Linked DNA regions of Anaerobacillus sp. CMMVII. The protein of the gene in region 1 interacts with the protein of each later gene in a pairwise test. Links are inferred from orthologs where the notes say so. Each region holds a gene or a part of one and is shown on either strand. Other genes may lie near its edges.

Region 1 (6,020 bases):
GAAGAACTTATCATTACTCTTTATTACTACGATCGTCGGTACGATTCTCCTTGAATATTTAGTTTATGGAATTTACTCTATGGTTAATATTACAAATCTTCTTCATGAAAACTTCTTTTATGAACGACTTTTGCCAAGCTTACTCGTAAATAGTGTGTTTTTAATCATATTTGCGTATCCTTTACGAAAATTATTAGTCTTTTTACAAAATAAAGACGATATTGAAGAAAAAATCAATAAAAGAAAAAAGGATTTTAGATGGCAACGTTGAATAAAAGAAAGTTAGAGGTGAACTTTGGCCATGTTAAAAACAAACTATGTAACAATTCGAGGAACCAAAGAAGGCCTAATCTTATATTTGGACGACGAGTGTTCGTTTTCTGAACTTGTCAGTGAGCTTGAAGAGAAGCTTTCCTCAAATTATCCACAAATTTCAGAAGGGCCAGCTGTACATGTAAAAGTTTCGGTTGGGAATCGTTATCTTTCAGAGCCCCAAAAGGAACAATTAATATCAATTATTAGTGATCAGCAAAAGCTTGTAATAAACCAAATAGAATCGAACATTATCACGAAACAAGAGGCAGAAAATTTACAAAAAGAAGCCCAAACTGCTACGATTATAAGAGTTATTCGTTCTGGTCAGGTGTTAGAAGTCAAAGGGAATCTACTCCTACTAGGAGATGTTAACCCTGGTGGAACAGTTGTTGCTACGGGAAACATTTATATTTTGGGTGTCTTACGTGGGATTGCTCATGCAGGAAGTGAGGGTGATTCCGAAGCCGTGATTGCTGCTTCAAAAATGGAACCATCACAATTGCGTATCGCAGAAATTGTTAGCCGGTCACCTGATACGAAAGACAATGAAAGCCATGACATGGAATGTGCTTATGTTGGTTACGATAATAAAATTGCCATAGAGAGAATACAACAAATGGGTAAAATACGCCCAGGAATAACAAACGTTACAAGTTTTGAGTTATGAGTTATGAGTTGTGAGTTAGTTTTGGTAGGGTTCCGAAGCTTTGCTATTAAATAACTCTAAACTCAACCCTCAAAACTTAAAACTCAATTAGAAAGGGGAGTTTCGCATGGGAGAGGCGATTGTAATTACTTCTGGTAAAGGCGGCGTTGGAAAAACGACTACATCTGCAAATATTGGTACTGCCCTTGCGCTTTCAGGGAAAAAAGTATGCTTAGTAGATACAGATATTGGTTTACGTAACCTTGATGTTGTAATGGGTTTAGAAAACCGAATCATATATGATATTGTTGATGTAGTTGAAGAACGTTGTAGGTTGCAACAAGCACTTATTAAGGACAAGCGTTTTGAGTGTCTTATGCTTTTGCCAGCAGCACAAACAAAAGATAAATTAGCCGTAAATCCAGAACAAATGAAAGTAATCATTAAAGAATTAAAAGAAGACTTTGATTATGTTATTATTGATTGTCCTGCAGGAATTGAGCAAGGTTTTAAAAACGCTGTCGCTGGTGCTGATAAAGCAGTTGTTGTAACGACACCTGAAACGTCGGCAGTTCGAGATGCAGATCGCATTATTGGGTTGCTAGAGCAAGAAAATATTGAGCCCCCTAAACTTGTCGTAAATAGAATTCGCAGCCATATGATGAAAAATGGTGATATGCTAGATGTAGACGAGATTGTTTCAATTTTAGCAATTGAGCTATTAGGAATTGTTGCAGATGATGATGATGTCATAAAAGCTTCTAATAAAGGTGAGCCGATTGCATTCCAACCGACGAGTCGAGCATCTATTGCCTACCGAAATATAGCTAGACGTATTTTAGGCGAATCTGTTCCTTTGATGTCTTTAGAAGATAACAAGGGCATGTTCACAAAAATGAAAAAGTTTTTTGGGATTAGGGCTTAAATTGTTATAATCCAATCTTTCAAAGTTAGCGAGCAAGTCTTGCTAACTTTTTTATCATTTTTGGCCAGAAGACCCCCACTCCAAGGAGTTTACGAGTAAGTGGGGGATGAATGGTTACTTTTTAAAAGGCTGTTTTCGCAAAGTTTGTTGCTTTCGTAAAAAGATGGTATAAAATATTTTGTGTAAGACATAAATGGCCAAAATTTGGAGTCTCCAAAAAATAAAAAAGTAGGGTATCCTCGGAATTGCGACATCCCAAACAGAGAGGAAAAACCCTACTATGAAATCTATTATACCTGCTAACGAATTTACGAATCAACTTGAAGATTTAGTAAAAAACTTTTTAAAAGATAAAATGGAGCTATACTTAAAAGAAGAAATTAAGAATTTTATTGAAGTAGAGAAACCTGATCAAGGGCTTCAACGTAACGGTTACTATGAAAGGTCATTGGACACAAAATACGGTAAAATTGAGGATATTTCTGTACCTCGTGACCGCCAAGGAGAATATAAGACTCAATTATTTGAGCCTTACAAGCGTAGAGATGGTTGGTTAGAAGAAGCCATTATTCGTATGTACCAAACTGGGATGAGCACCCGTGATGTTGGTAAGTTTGTAGAAAGAATGGTCGGCTCAACTTACTCCGCGACAACGATTAGTAATATAACGGAAGTTGTGCATCAAGATATTGAAGCTTGGCAAAAACGTCCGTTAAATAAGAGATATTCTGTACTATATTTAGATGGAATGTATATTAAAGTTCGCCGAGATACGGTGGATAAAGAAGTTGTCTATGTTGTCATGGGGGTAAATGAAGATGGTCACCGTGAAATTCTAGCCTTTTACGTAGGGGGACGTGAGAGTTCAACTGGATGGCATACTATTTTAGCAGATTTGTATACGCGAGGTTTAAGAGAAGTTTTATTAGGAGTTTTTGATGGATTAAGCGGCCTCGAAGAGGCTTTCCTAGCTGTGTATCCTAAAGCTGATGTACAGCGTTGTGTGGTTCACAAAGTAAGAAATACCTTAAACCAAGTACGAAAAAAAGACCAAGTTGACATATCTGAAGGATTGAAGTTAGTTTATAAATCTCCAACAAGAGAAATCGCTCAAATTCAATTTGAGAAGTTTAAAGAAGAATGGTCTAAAAAGTATCCAAAAGAAGTTCAATCCTGGGAACAGGATCTGCCAGTGTTATTGACGTTTATGAAATATCCTATGGATATCCGATCTGGTATTTATACAACTAATTGGATTGAAAGAACAATAAAAGAGTTTCGAAAACGTGTAAAACCAATGAATAGCCTACCTGATATTAAAGCAGCTGAGAAGATCTTGTATCTAACAGTTAAATCGATGAATGACAAATGGTCAACTAGAATATCTGCTGGATTTGCACAATCAAAATCAAAGTTACAAGAAATGTTTACTGAACGATATAACTAAAAAATGGAAAAATTTTCAGTCATGTACGGGCTCCCCTGCCATACATGACTGAAAATTCAGAAAATAACTAAAGTAATTCATAGGGCCCTACTTTTAATGCTTACACAAAATACTTGACGCTACCCGTAAAAATCCCAAAAGCCTGATTTTTACACATAAACACTAAGATAGCAGGATAAATCTTATAAAAATTTTGAGAGATTAAACATGATTGTTTTGTTTCTTTTTTATTGGCTGTTTACGTAAACTTTGTTGCTTTTAGGTCGTCTTTTGAGAATAAATAAGCCATTGGGAAAAATTTATTTGTCTCAATGGCTTATTTATTCTCAAAAGCTTCACGCAAAGCGTGAAGAACCAAGCATTCGCTTGGTTACGACCTAAAAGCTAATAGCAACAATCTTCTCTTAAGAAGGTGCTTCGAAGCCTCTTTTGATCATTCTCGAGTACCACAGAACTTTAACCTCTACACTTTAAACTAATTAGCATATCCTACCCGGACAAGTCATATCTATTAATTAATGAATTATGAATTGCTTGAAGTTGCTTCAAGGCTAAGATTACTCAATGAAAATCATAAAAAATTACTTTTAAGAGCTATCTACAAAATTGGATTTTACGCTACTTTACATCTTCGAGTAACTCGCAAAACTTTACACTTTAAATTTTACACTCTACACTAAAAAAGGGGATGAATATAGATGGCGAACAGGGTCGATGAAATTCGTCGAAAAATTCAAGCAAGACGAAGAAAGATTAGTAGTGAAATAGGTAGAAAAGAGCGTTCACAACCGCAATACTATCCTAGTCATAGTGAATCAAGAGATGACACGGATTATTATTTTCCTAGTAGTGCAAAAGGAGCAGGAGAACCAGAAGAGAAATTGTTTCGAAAAGATATTTTAATGTTTCAAATCTTAACAGCCGTTTGCCTGTTTTTAATTGTTGGAATATTATTCAGAACGCAAATACCACAACTTGAGGGGGCAAGGCAATTTGTAAAAAATTCATTTGAACAAGAATTTCAATTTGCGACTGTTGCCAATTGGTATGAGGATCAATTTGGAAAGCCGTTAGCTTTACTTCCGACGACAAGAGATGTAGCATTAGAAAATCTTGAAGGAGAAGAATTAAATGTAGCTTATGCAGTACCCGCCACTGGTCGAGTGACAAAAAGCTTTGATCAGGATGGGAAAGGTGTAATCATCGAGACTGTATCAAATTCAAATGTAGAAGCTGCCAAAAGTGGCATGGTACGTTTTGTTGCTGAAGAGGAAACGCTAGGTAAAACAGTAATTATTGCTCATTATGATGGTGGAGAGTCATGGTATGCAATGCTCGATAAGGTTGAAGTCAATCTCTATGATCACATTGAGGCTGGTAAAAAAATCGGAACAGTTTCATTAAATGACAATAAAGGTTTCTATTATTTTGCGTTAAAAGAAGGAGAAACATTTATCAATCCTCTTGAAGTGATTTCCTTTGATTAATATGATTTCATTATTAAAAAAAATAAAAATAAATCCTCTTTTTTGGTTTGTTATTGGTATAGGTGTTTTAACTGGATACTTTCGAGAAGTAATTATGGTATTTAGTATCGTTTTTATACATGAAATGGGTCATAGCGTAGCGGCCCATTTTTTTCAGTGGCGGATTCGTAAGATCGAATTATTACCTTTCGGAGGAGTCGCTGAGGTTGAAGAATATGGAAATCGACCTTTAAAAGAGGAATTTATCGTCATCATTTCAGGCCCAATCCAACATATCTGGCTAATCGCCTTGTCTTATCTTTTACTTCCTTTTGAATTTTGGACAATCAATGACCACCAAATGTTTATTATGCATAATTTGATGATTTTATTATTTAATTTATTACCCATTTGGCCTTTAGATGGAGGGAAGCTTTTGTTTTTATATTTTTCAACGAAGCTACCGTTTCAAAAAAGCCTTGATAAAACACTAAAGAGCTCGCTATTTTTATTATTTCTATTTACAGTCGTAAGTATTTATTTGTTTCCATTTCACCTAAATCTTTGGATAGTTATTTTGTTCCTACTTTTTAGTCATTATTTTGAATGGAAGCAACGAAGCTACGCTTATATGCGTTTTCTAATGGAGCGTTACTATAAAACGGAAAAACCCTTCGCTGCAACCGTGCCAATTGTTGTTTCGGCACACCTAACAGTGCAAGATGTATTAAAAACATTTAGACGTGGCGTTAAACATAAGATTGTTATTAAAAATGATTCAATAGCACCTAGAAAAATACTTTATGAGAAAACAGTTTTAAAAGCATTTTTTGAACAAAAAAAAGCAAATAAGCCAATAAGTAGTCTTCCGTATCAGTAAAACTTTGGTATTTTAACAAATAATGTTATAATTATATAATGTAAATCGAGACCAGCCAAAGTAAAACGGCTGGTTTTTTCTTAGAAGATATCAATTAATAAATATCTTAGGTGATGTCTACCGCAAGCACCTAAGTTCCACGAGGTCAAAAACACGTGATCACTTAAACGCTGCCTCTGTGGTCCGGTATGTGCTCGAGGCAAAGCTGCATGTAGTAACATTAGAAGGAACACATGCTGTGACCAGTTCAGTAGCTTTTACAGGGAAAAAGCACACTATACTTTTTCCTAGGGCGCTTGCGCTTTTCTTATTATGGTTTAGAAGAAGGGATACACATGAAA
Region 2 (11,980 bases), on another replicon or contig:
CAAACCGATTTTGAAAGAGTCGCCAAAGAAATGCTGCCAAGTGATCTTGAGTTTTCAGAAACGATCCGTCTTAGACTAGGAGAGTTTGAAAAAACAAGAACGGAAGGACTAGAAAATTTAATTTATTTAACGAAAAACAACAATTTTTCAATTGCTGTTAATAAAAAATTTATTCAAAAACCGATCATCGATGTGAAGACAATTGAACTAACAAACCAAGCAATGAGTTTCACCGGCGCAGTATACGTAAGAAACTCAAAGCCACAGGCTGCCGAGCTACTTTGGATTGGGCGAGATTCCAATCAACGCTGCGTATTTCCATTAGATGAATTTCAGGAAGCGGCAAATCATGAAAGTTATTTCGGATTACTTCGTTATAACTTCTCGGTTCAATTGGATACAACGACATGGCAAGAGCGTTTAACCGATGATATTTATGATATCTATGTATCGCTCACCTTAACAGATGGTAATACTGTCGTAGCGAGGTTAACCGCTCCAGAGATAAAAACTGCCGGTGAAAGTGTTTGTAAACAAGACCAATCTCGATTTGTGATTACACCGCGTGTCACTCATGGAAAAGGAAATCTCTCATTGATTGTCACTGAATTCACAACAGCGAGCTATTACTTTTTGCAGTTCATGCAGCGCTTTGCTGGGTGGTTCCGACCATTTTTTACGCGCAAAGAGATTTGGCTTGTCGGTGAGATCCCGTACAAAGCGCAAGATACAGGCTATCAGTTTTTTAAGTATATGCGAGAAAAACACTCGAAACAGAAGGTTTATTACGTGATTGATGAGAACTCGCCGGAAATGAGAAATCTGAAACAACTAGGCAACATCGTTCTCTTTAAATCAATGAAACATATTTTTTACACGTTGATGGCGACGAAAATTGTAGGCTCACATCATCCAGATTATCTTTATCCGATTCGTTCAAACCGCTTTAAGTCATTGGTAAAGGCGAAAAAAGTCTTTTTACAGCACGGCGTTATGGGGACGAGAAATAGCACTCATTATTATGGCGTGGAGTCGGAGCACTTTGAAACAGACCTCTTTATTGTCAGCTCTGAATTTGAGAAAAAGATGATCGTGGGTGATTTTGGTTATCGACCAGAGAAAGTGAAAGTAACCGGTTTGTCTCGCTTTGATTCGTTATTTGCGAATGATGTTCCTGTAAAAAAACAGTTGTTAATCATTCCGACTTGGCGTGAGTGGCTAACGAAAGAAGAAGGTTTTCTAAAAAGTGAATACTTTGATCGTTACCGAGCACTCATCAACCATCCGAAATTACATGAGCTAGCCGAAAAATATAAGTTTGAAATCGTCTTTTGTTTGCATCCGAATATGCAAAAATATAGCAAACACTTTCAACAGGAAAACGTGAAGATCGTCAATCAAGGTGAGATTGATGTGCAGCAGCTCTTAAAGGAAAGCATGATCATGATTACAGACTACTCGAGTGTGGCGTTTGACTTTAGTTTCTTGGACAAGCCGGTCTTATATTACCAGTTTGATAAAACGAAATTTTTAGGGGAAAAAGGCTCCCATTTGAACTTGAAAAAGGATTTGCCTGGACCAATTGTCGCGGATGAAGCAAAACTAATTGAGACGCTCGAGGGCTATGCAACAAATGACTTTCAAATGGATGAAACATATCAAAAGCGAACGAAGAAGTTTTTGAAATATAAGGATCAAAAGGCCAATAAACGAATTTTTGAGGCAATACGAAAGCTCTAATTCGAGTTATTGTATTTTTAAGAGGTTGTTGTATAATATGAAAGATTAGATACTGTACAAGGAAGGACCTATTTATGAAATCCACCATTTCTGTTATTCAAGAACAGATTAAATATTTTTATTTAGTACGAAGACTATCGCTGTATGAACTGATCAGCTCAAATAAGAACAACTACCTCGGCATCGCCTGGGAGATTATTAATCCATTAATCCAAATTATGATTTATTGGTTTGTGTTTGGGTATGGGATCCGTCAGCGCGAACCGATTTTGGTCGGCAATGGCTTAGAGGTTCCATTTTTACAATGGATGCTACCGGGGATTATTATCTGGTTCTTTTTCTATCAGTCGACGATCGAGGCTTCGAAATCGATTTATACGAGATTAAAGATGCTCTCGAAGATGAAGTTTCCGATGAGTATCATTCCAAACTTTGTGATCTTTTCGAAGTTCTATATTCATCTTGTGATGTTGATCGTTACGATGCTCGTGATGCAAATTTCAGGCTACTACATCTCGATTTATTATTTACAGATTTTCTATTTTACGTTTGCGACATTTATGTTTGTCTATGCACTCGCGTTAATTACATCGACGTTGTCGACGTTTGTTCGAGACGTCCAGATGTTTTTACAAGCAACGCTGCGAATGGTGCTTTATTTATCGCCAATTCTATGGACCATTACGACTTTACCGGAATCATTACAAATCATTATGAAAATCAACCCGTTATTTTATGTGATTGAGGGTTACCGAGCAGGGTTTCTAGGGTTGGGCTGGTACTTTATTGATCAATGGCAATATACGTTATACTTTTGGATTGTGACAGCCGTGCTTCTATTGATTGGTTCAATCCTGCATATGAAATTCAGAAGACATTTCATTGACTTTATCTAATGGAAGGGACGTCTATGGAGAAAGCTATTGTAGTAAAAAACTTAGTAAAAAAATATAAATTATATAAAAAGAGATCAGAACGAATCTTGGATATTCTTCTTCCGAAGGATTATGGTGAAGATTTTTACGCCTTGAAAAATATCAGCTTTGAGGTAGAAAAAGGGGATGTTGTCGGCTTTCTCGGAGTTAACGGTTCTGGGAAATCGACCTTATCCAATATAATCGCCGGGATTGTTCCTGAGACAAGTGGTTCTGTTACGGTCAATGGTGAAACGGCTTTGATTGCTGTGGCAGCTGGACTTAAGGGAGACTTGACGGGTCGGGAAAATATTGAGTTAAAGTGCTTGATGCTTGGGTTTTCAAAGCAGGAAATCAAGGCGATGGAGCAGGATATTATTGAGTTTGCTGAGCTAGAGCGGTTTATTGATCAGCCGGTGAAGTCATACTCGAGTGGGATGAAGTCGAGGTTAGGTTTTTCGATTTCTGTGAATATTGACCCGGACATTCTGTTAATTGATGAGGCTTTATCTGTTGGTGACAAGGCTTTTGCTGAGAAGAGCTTGGATAAGATGAGGGAGTTTAAGACGAAGGGCAAGACGATGATTTTTGTTAGTCATTCGATAGGTCAAATGAAGCAGTTTTGCGACAAAATTCTCTGGTTGGAATTTGGCCAAATCAAGGAATATGGTCAGGCTGAGGGGATCATTCCTAGGTACGAAGAGTTTATCAAGATGTACAAAAAGATGTCTAAGAAAGAAAAGGATAAGTATCGGAAGGCAGCGCTGAAGGCTTAGAGTAACGGGAGTTACTCGCATTATAGACCAATCGGAGATTGGTTCGTACTAAAAAGCTACTACCAAAAGCACATGTTTCTTCTCGAAGATGGTGTGGTAATCGCTTTTTAGACCGTCTTACGAAAATAAAATGAGCCCTTAAGACAAATGAATTTGTCTCGGGGCTCATTTTATTATCGTAAGTTTCACGCTTCGCGCGAAAAGCCAAGCTTGGGCTTGGCTAAGGTCTAAAAAGCTGGATTTACTACTTTTGGATATGGTTATGTTTATAATTTTTTAGTTTAATAAATTATAGGGATTGGGCTTATTTATTTATATTGTAAAAATTATTTAGTATTGGAAGGTTCAGCCTTCGGCTGAAAACTAAGTGGGGCTTGGTACGGACTAAAAAGCTACTACCAAAAGCTCATGTTACTTCTTTTTATTTTCTATATAATAAGGAAAAGGTTTTGGGTTGTTGGTATATGATTTGTGCGAATGAGTAAGTATTGGATGGGACAAGTTTATTTCTGTTATTTGAAACTTTTTTAGGGTGGCTAACGTCTAATTAGGAGATATGTTTAAATTTATTGTTAATATTACCAATTATTAGTAAGTAATGTTAAATTTAGATTACAATAATACTGGTATTTTCGATAGGCTTCATATATAATAGTTTGATGGATACCGCTGTTAATAAAGTTGGTACGGAGGAGTAAACTATGTTTATTTTATTAAAGGCTTTGATTTGTTTTTTAATCTCGTTTGCAATTACACCATATATAAAGAAGTTAGCAATTAAAATTGGCGCGACTGATAAGCCGTCAAAGCGAAAAGTGCATGAGAAGATTATGCCACGTCTAGGTGGTTTAGGGATCTTTATTAGTTTCCTTGTTGGGGTACTGATTGTTAACCCGACGAGTAATTATCACATTTGGATTATTTCTGGAGCGGCAATTATCGTAGTTCTTGGTATTTTGGATGACATTTATGAATTGTCGGCGAAAATTAAGTTAGTGGGGCAAACTGCTGCTGCGGTCGTTGTGTCGGTCTTTGGTGGCATTCAAATGGAGTTTATTAATCTGCCATTCGGTGGCGTTTTAGAATTCGGGATTTTCAGTGTTCCGATGACAATCTTCTGGATTGTGGCGATTACAAATGCGATTAATTTAATCGATGGGTTAGATGGACTAGCTGCAGGGGTGACGTCGATTGCGTTGTTTACGGTAGCGACCATGGCCTATATGATGGGCAATATGTATGTGTTAGCATTTTCATTAATCCTTTTATTTAGTGTTCTAGGGTTCTTATATTATAACTTCTATCCAGCGAAGATTTTCTTGGGTGATACGGGATCATTGTTCTTAGGATTTATGATTGCTGTATTATCGTTACTAGGGTTTAAGAACATTACGCTAGTGTCGCTTTTCATCCCGTTATTAATTTTGGGTGTGCCGATCATTGATACGTTGTTTGCGATTATTCGTAGAAGGCAGAATCGAGTTCCGTTTTATATTCCTGATCGTTCTCATATTCATCATTGTTTATTAGACCGAGGGTTCACTCACCGTAGTGCGGTTCTGATTATCTATTTAGTAAGCTCGGTGTTTGGTCTGGCGGCTATTCTTTTCTCAATGGCGACGATTTGGGGCGCGATTTTCATTACGTTAGTGGTGTTCTTACTGATTGAACTTCTAGTTGAATATTTAGGTTTGATCAATAAAAACTATAAGCCACTGCTTAAGTTTTTCAAAATCACAAAAACCAACGAACAGAAACGGTATGTTTATAAAGAGAATAAGTAATATAGAGCAGAAAGGCATTTTATGTCTTTCTGTTTTTTATTTAATACATATTAGTTGTTGCTTTTTAGTCCGTAGCCAAGCATAAGCTTGGCACTTCACGCTTTGCGTGAAGCTTTTGAGAATACATGAGCTATTGCGGCAAATGAATTTGCCTTCTTAGCTCATGTATTCTCAAAAGACGACCTAAAAATCAACAAGGTTTACAGAAGTGACAATATAACCATTCTCCGCTACCTGGTATAAGGATCAATTCATACCCTTTCTTAATTTGACCAAGTTATACCAGCTTACGCCACCATGTTTTGATTCAGACAAGCCATGGTTAACAAATCCACATTTTTCATAAAAAGAAACTAGTTCCTGTTTACACGTTAAAGTGATACCTTCTCTTTGATTTTTTTCTACAAGCTCTTCCATTTTCTCAATTAGAATCTTTGCAATTCCTTGGTTTCTAGCATTTTTGGAGACAGCTAATCCTAAAATACTTTGATATCCTCGGCTTTTCGGGTTTTCCTTAATTTCCTTAAAAAGGTTATCGGTGATATAAGGTTGATTAATAATAGGGCCATTAATATAACCAAGTATCTTTCCGTCCTTTTCTGCCACTATAAAGGTATCAGCTATCAACTGAATCCTCTCCACAAATGCTTCTTTTGTTGCAGCTTCTTCTTTTGAAAATCCTTCATTCTCAATAAGTAACAGTTGTTCTAAATCTGTATTTTGAACATTTCTTAAAGAAACCATCTTGTCTATAATCCCTTTCATAAATGGATTGACCTAAAAACATTATAGCAATAATTTTTCAGTCTTTTTAGATATAAAAAAATTGACCGTCAAATTTGACGGTCAATTAGTGTTCTTTAGTTACCCATTGTATCGATGCTAAGTGTGCTATCAACAGTTTGGGGAGGTGCTTCAAGTCCTAAATGAATTCTTAGGGTGCTTGAAACTTCGGCTAAAGATTCTGGATTAAGCTCATAATAATAGATGCGGTTGAGTGTGAGGTTATCACCTTTAATTGTTAATGACTCAATGTTGTTTAAGCTTGAGCTATAATTATGAAGGCTTAGCATGTTACCAAAGCTGAAGTTTGTTGAAAGGTTCGATTCAACGCCATTCATAACATCTTCAAATTTTGTGATGGATGAGAATGTTGCGCCTTTTCGAATGATTGCTTCGATAATTTGTTTTTGACGATCGCCACGGCCAAGATCTCCGCGTGGATCACTTTTTCTCATACGAGCAAATGCAAGTGCTTCTTCACCATTAAGTGTTTGAATTCCTTCGTGAATTGTGATTGAACCTTTACGGTCTTTACTGTTCATTTCACTGAAGGTAAATGGAACGTCGACTTCAATGCCACCTAGTGCATCGACAATTTCAAGGAATGCATCAAAGTTAAGTTTTACAAAATAATCAACAGGAATATCAAATAGATTTTCGACTGTATCGATTGTTAAGTCTAAGCCACCAAATGCATGGGCATGGTTGATCTTATCCATACGGTCTCTGCCTGGAATTTCCACTCTTGCGTCACGTGGAACGTTGACCATTTTAATTGTACGTTCATTTTTATTGAATGTTGCTAAAAGTAGAGCGTCGGTTCTGCCTTTTAAGCTGCCATCGCGATCGTCCAATCCTAAAAATAAGACTGAAAAGTTATCCTTGCTTGGATTGACGGCACGGTCGCGTTTTTCAGAGTGGGCACCACGATCTAAATCATGCTGAGCACTTTCGGCGAGATTTGCCATTTTGTTTACGAAGTAACCAACGGCTGCACCGGCAACGATGAATAATGCAAAGAAGGTAAAACCTATAAATTTAAAGATCTTCGATCTTTTTTGTTTCTTCTTAGTATCTTTAAAATCAATTCTCGAGTTTGCCATAAGATGCCTCCTGTGTAGGATATGATTTATAAATCTATTTTTCTACCTTATAAGACGTTATCTATCAAAAAAAGATACAGATATATGTTAATAAAAAAGGTTAACCTAAACTATTTTAAATGATTATGAAGAAACCGTAAAGGATTAAATTTAACCAGTTAGCTACAATGTTGGTAAACTAATAAACATACAAATAAAATGTTACTTTATAGACAATCTAAATTGTAACAAATAAAAAGGTAAAAATTCTCTTGTTGAATTTTTACCTCTATAAGCATTAATTTAACTCTAAATGTTCTTTTAAAAGGTTAGAAACACGTAATCGCTCTTCTTCAGCAACAACATAATACCAAATTCCACTAATTGTTGCTCCTGAACCTTTAATTGTAATTTCTTCAGAATCTTTTCTTGCATCACTATAATTTGATTGAATTTTCTTCATCTTATCGAAATTTAAATCTGTCTTCACATTAGTGCCGATAGCCCCTAAAATTTCTTCCATTCGTGTCACAGAAGAGATTTGAGCACCTTCTTTAATAATGGCGTTCATTACTTGACGTTGGCGGTCATTTCTTCCGTGATCACCACGTGGGTCTTTCTTACGCATTCGTGAAAACGCCAATGCTTGAGTACCATCTAGGAAGATTTCACCTTCATCAAACGTAAAACCGCCATCCCTGAAAGCAAAAGGATTATTTACTGTAACCCCACCAACAGCATCAACAATATCTTTAAAACCATTCATATTAACTGTCATATAATAATCGATTGGGATATCTAAGAAATTCTCCACAGTAGGGATTGTCATTTCAGGTCCGCCAAAGGCATAGGCATGGTTGATCTTGTCATCAAAACCTTTGCCGATAATCTGTGTTCGTGTATCACGTGGAATGCTTACCATTTTCATTGACTCTGTATTAGGATTTACAGTGATGACCATTAAGGTATCTGTTCGACCGCGTTCGGTTCCTCTAGCATCAATTCCAAGTAATAAAAAGGAGAGTGGTTCACTTTTTTCCATATCTACTTGAATTGGACGCTTAGTTTCTCTTTCAATTGGTTGATGCATGTCTTCAATTGTATTTAAAACAGAACTATATAGATGATACCCATAGCCTAAAATGGCTAATACGGGAAGACCAATAATAAGACTTATGATCAGTATTATTTTCTTTTTCTTTGTCATGACAGATTCTCCCTAATTTAAAATTCAGTATTAGTTGATTATATCTCGTAGGTAAAAAAGTGGCAATATAATTATGTCTCATTCCAGGATTTTCTGTAAAAATTAGTAGGAATTTGTATTAATTTGTACTTTAGCAATGGAAATAGATAATAAATTTATGTAATTAATTAGTTACATATATTATAGTAGGGATTGTTAATGGGATATTTTATCTGTAAATTTTTTGCTTTTTTTGTCTCACTTTGTCAAAAATATGTGATAGAATGCTTTTATGTGAAAAAATTGTTACATTTCGGGAGGCACCAATGGAAGAGACTATTAGTTTAAAAGAATTGTTTGAAACGATAAAAAAGCGGTTGTTAATGATTTTGCTTATAACAGTGGCGGCCGTTGCCGTGGCTGGGGTAATTAGCTATTTGGTACTAACACCGGTATACCAATCGTCAACACAGTTATTAGTAAATCAATCTAAATCAGATCAACAATCCTATACACAAAGCGACATCCGTTCAAACATTGAATTAATTAATACGTATAACGAGATTATGAAAACCCCAATTATCTTAGATAAGGTTATTGATGAATTAGGGTTAACAAGATCAACTGGGGCTTTAAACGGCCAAATTAGTGTTAGGAGTCAAGGGAATTCACAGGTAGTTGCGATTACTGTACTAGATCCAGATCCTGCATTAGCTGTGCAAATAGCTAACAAGGTAGCAACTGTGTTTCAACGTGAAATTATCGCTATTATGAATGTAGATAATGTTAGTATCCTTTCTGAAGCGAAATTAGCGGAAAACCCAACACCGGTTAAACCGAATCCGAAGTTAAATATGGCGATTGCGTTCGTTGTCGGGCTAATGATTGGTGTAGGACTTGCGTTTCTTTTAGAATATTTAGATAACACAATTAAAACGGAACGTGATATCGAGCAGCATTTGGGGATAGCGGTGATCGGTTCAATCCCTACATTTGAATTAGATAGAGAAGCTGTCGCGAAAGCAGAAACAAGACGAAGACGAGGTGAAAACATTGGTGCGTAGAAAACGAAAAGAACAGTCTAATTCCGTTCGAGCTTTAATTACAAAAGTAGACCCAAAGTCGCCAATATCAGAACAATATCGTACGATCCGAACAAACTTACAGTTCGCCTCGATCGATCGACAGTTACGAAATATTATGGTTACATCAACAAGTCCAGCTGAAGGGAAATCTACGACGATTGCCAATTTAGCGGTCGTTTTGGCGCAACAAGGAAACAGAGTATTATTAGTGGATGCCGATCTTCGTAAGCCAACGGTTCATTATACATTTAGGTGTCCAAACACTAAAGGATTGACGAGTGTACTTACAAAACAAGCTCAATTAGAAGATGCGATCATGTTAACTGACGTTGAAAACTTAGATATCCTGACAAGTGGACCCGTACCACCGAATCCTTCTGAGTTGTTAAGTTCCAAATCAATGGAATTATTATTAACTTCGACAACAGTACCGTATGATATTATCCTCTTAGATACACCACCAGTGCTAGTAGTAACTGATGCTCAGCTGCTCGCAAATATTTGTGATGGTGTTGTCCTAGTTGTAAGTAGTGGGAAGACAGAAATCGAACAAGCGATTAAGGCAAAAGAATTATTAGAGATGTCGAAAGCAAAGATTTTAGGGGCTGTATTAAACAATAAAGATGTTAAACATAGTCAAAATTATTACTATTATGGAAAAAATTAAGTGAACTAACATAAATAGCGGTTAGTTTTTAGTGGAAATAATGCTATATTGGCATAAAGTTTTCTGTGAAGGTAACTGGATACAATAATAGATGAGGAGGTTTTCAAATGATTGATATTCATTGTCATATCCTGCCTGCAGTAGATGATGGAGCTAAAGATAAAGAGATGACCTTGGCGATGGCTGAAAAAGCTGTAGAAGAAGGGATTACTACAATATTTGCAACACCGCATCACGGTAACGGAGCATTTGATAACCTCAAAACTAGTATTTTAGATCAAGTGCAAGAGTTAAATGAATTACTAGCTGTTTCTAATATTCCTCTAAAAGTATTACCAGGACAAGAGCCGCGTATCTTTGGTGAAATGGTAGAATCATATCGGGATGGTGAACTACTAACTTTGAATAATCAGGACAAATATATTCTTGTGGAATTCCCATCAAACCATATCCCAAGATACACGAACAAACTGTTCTTTGATTTACAGCAGCAAGGGCTGACGCCGATTATTGTCCATCCAGAACGGAACTCAGAGCTTATTGAAAACCAAGAGTTAGTATATAAGCTTGTGCAGGATGGGGCTTTAACTCAAGTGACTGCTGGAAGTGTTACGGGGCGCTTCGGAAAAAAAATTCAAGAGTTTAGCATTGACCTAATTAATCATAATCTCGCTCACTTTTTAGCATCTGACGCCCACAACACGACGAATAGATCTTTTCACTTAAGAGAAGCTTACGAAAAAGTTGAACAAGAGTGTGGTTCTTTTTATCGATATCATCTTCAAGAAAACGCTGAGTTACTAGTAAAAGGTCAGCATGTCTATGTTGAGCCACCGGAGAGAATTGTTAAGAGGAAGAAGTTTTTTGGGATATTTTAAGTGCAGCTTTGATTTTTGAGGGTTGAGTTTTGAGTTATTTTTGGATGATTCGGGGATGGGTAAGGCGCATCTTCGGTGCTATGCAACTTAGGGATTTTGAAGGTAGACTAAAAGATTGATCTATAGTCTATTTTTATTGCCTGAATATGAAAATACCGAATGAACAATTTTCATATAGAGGTAGTGTAAATAGTAAAAAGAGCGGATGTTTTTCATGAAATTAATATTATTCGACAAAAATAGTTAATGATTGTCGAAAGCGCAATTATTTTGCCAAATTCTTTCCCTTAATAGTTCTTTATTACTATGTTAAAATAGATAGGCAGGTTTTTTTAGTAGAAGATTGGCGATTGGTTGTAGGTAGTGTCGAGTTGTGTATATTTGATGTTACCCCACCTTTACTAGATTTAATGAAAAGATATAGGTGATTTGTTTGGATAAAAAAGTACCCAAATCGATCGTAAAGAGCATCCGATATATAAAGCAAGATGCGACGGATGATCAATTAGATACGATTAAACAACTAGTGATTGAAGCGATTGATCGTCGAAAAGCAGTGTTAAACAAAAGTTAATTTGTTTTTGGTGATGTCTCCTGACCGTTATCAATGGAGGTACTCGGCTATGCTGTGGGTTAGTACGTACTAACCTTAGATGTTAAGTCATCATTGGTGTGGTGTGAGGGGGGGTTCGATGCCTCATACTTTATTTCATTACCAAATAAAAGTTTAAGCGAGGAAGTTACTAGTAGCTTGTTTGCTTAAGCTTTTATTGTATATCTTTTTCAAATCATTTCGGAGGTGTAGTTTGTGTCGTATAAAAGAAGGTTGCTTTCGCTCGTGTTTTTAGATTCGTTAATTGTTATTCTTTCTATTTTTGCTGGCTATTATATTTTATCTACTACAATGAGTTTTTTCGCGCCGATTCTTCTTATTAGTTCGATTTCATTATTAATTTCTCATCACTTTTTTGCAGCACGTTATAAAATCTATAATCGTGTTTGGCAGTATGCGAGTATGGGGGAATTAGCAGCGATTTTTAAGGTAGTTACGTTTTCGATACTAGTAACGGCAGTTGTTCAATTAG

What was found.
Region 2: the proteins of minD (region 1) and H1D32_RS23570 interact in binary tests that used the Bacillus subtilis proteins (3 or more experiments, as listed by UniProt). The link is inferred for Anaerobacillus sp. CMMVII from one-to-one orthologs.

What each region holds. Positions count from the first base shown.
Region 1 is NZ_JACEHK010000002.1:630,672-636,691, forward strand. The notes cover bases 75-2,987. They hold minD (septum site-determining protein MinD), read left to right. Parts: upstream 75-1,088; coding sequence 1,089-1,886; downstream 1,887-2,987. Other genes in these bases: mreD (rod shape-determining protein MreD), read left to right, coding at 75-271; minC (septum site-determining protein MinC), read left to right, coding at 302-982; H1D32_RS07155 (IS256 family transposase), read left to right, coding at 2,167-2,987. Outside these bases: more of mreD, read left to right, coding at 1-74; more of H1D32_RS07155, read left to right, coding at 2,988-3,333; H1D32_RS07160 (M23 family metallopeptidase), read left to right, coding at 4,032-4,820; H1D32_RS07165 (M50 family metallopeptidase), read left to right, coding at 4,822-5,679. UniProt on the Bacillus subtilis protein: ATPase required for the correct placement of the division site. Cell division inhibitors MinC and MinD act in concert to form an inhibitor capable of blocking formation of the polar Z ring septums.
Region 2 is NZ_JACEHK010000017.1:432,163-444,142, forward strand. What follows is about bases 8,266-11,167. They hold H1D32_RS23570 (CpsD/CapB family tyrosine-protein kinase), read left to right. Parts: upstream 8,266-9,318; coding sequence 9,319-10,017; downstream 10,018-11,167. Other genes in these bases: H1D32_RS23560 (LCP family glycopolymer transferase), read right to left, coding at 8,266-8,286; H1D32_RS23565 (YveK family protein), read left to right, coding at 8,592-9,329; H1D32_RS23575 (tyrosine-protein phosphatase), read left to right, coding at 10,125-10,895. Also shown: H1D32_RS23530 (CDP-glycerol glycerophosphotransferase family protein), read left to right, coding at 1-1,740; H1D32_RS23535 (ABC transporter permease), read left to right, coding at 1,815-2,636; teichoic acids export ABC transporter ATP-binding subunit TagH, read left to right, coding at 2,651-3,430; H1D32_RS23545 (glycosyltransferase family 4 protein), read left to right, coding at 4,132-5,214; H1D32_RS23550 (GNAT family N-acetyltransferase), read right to left, coding at 5,461-5,958; H1D32_RS23555 (LCP family glycopolymer transferase), read right to left, coding at 6,075-7,100; more of H1D32_RS23560, read right to left, coding at 7,378-8,265; H1D32_RS23580 (hypothetical protein), read left to right, coding at 11,329-11,469. UniProt on the Bacillus subtilis protein: May be involved in the regulation of capsular polysaccharide biosynthesis. Autophosphorylates in vitro. Phosphorylates and activates in vitro two UDP-glucose dehydrogenases, YwqF and TuaD, as well as the DNA-binding proteins Ssb and SsbB.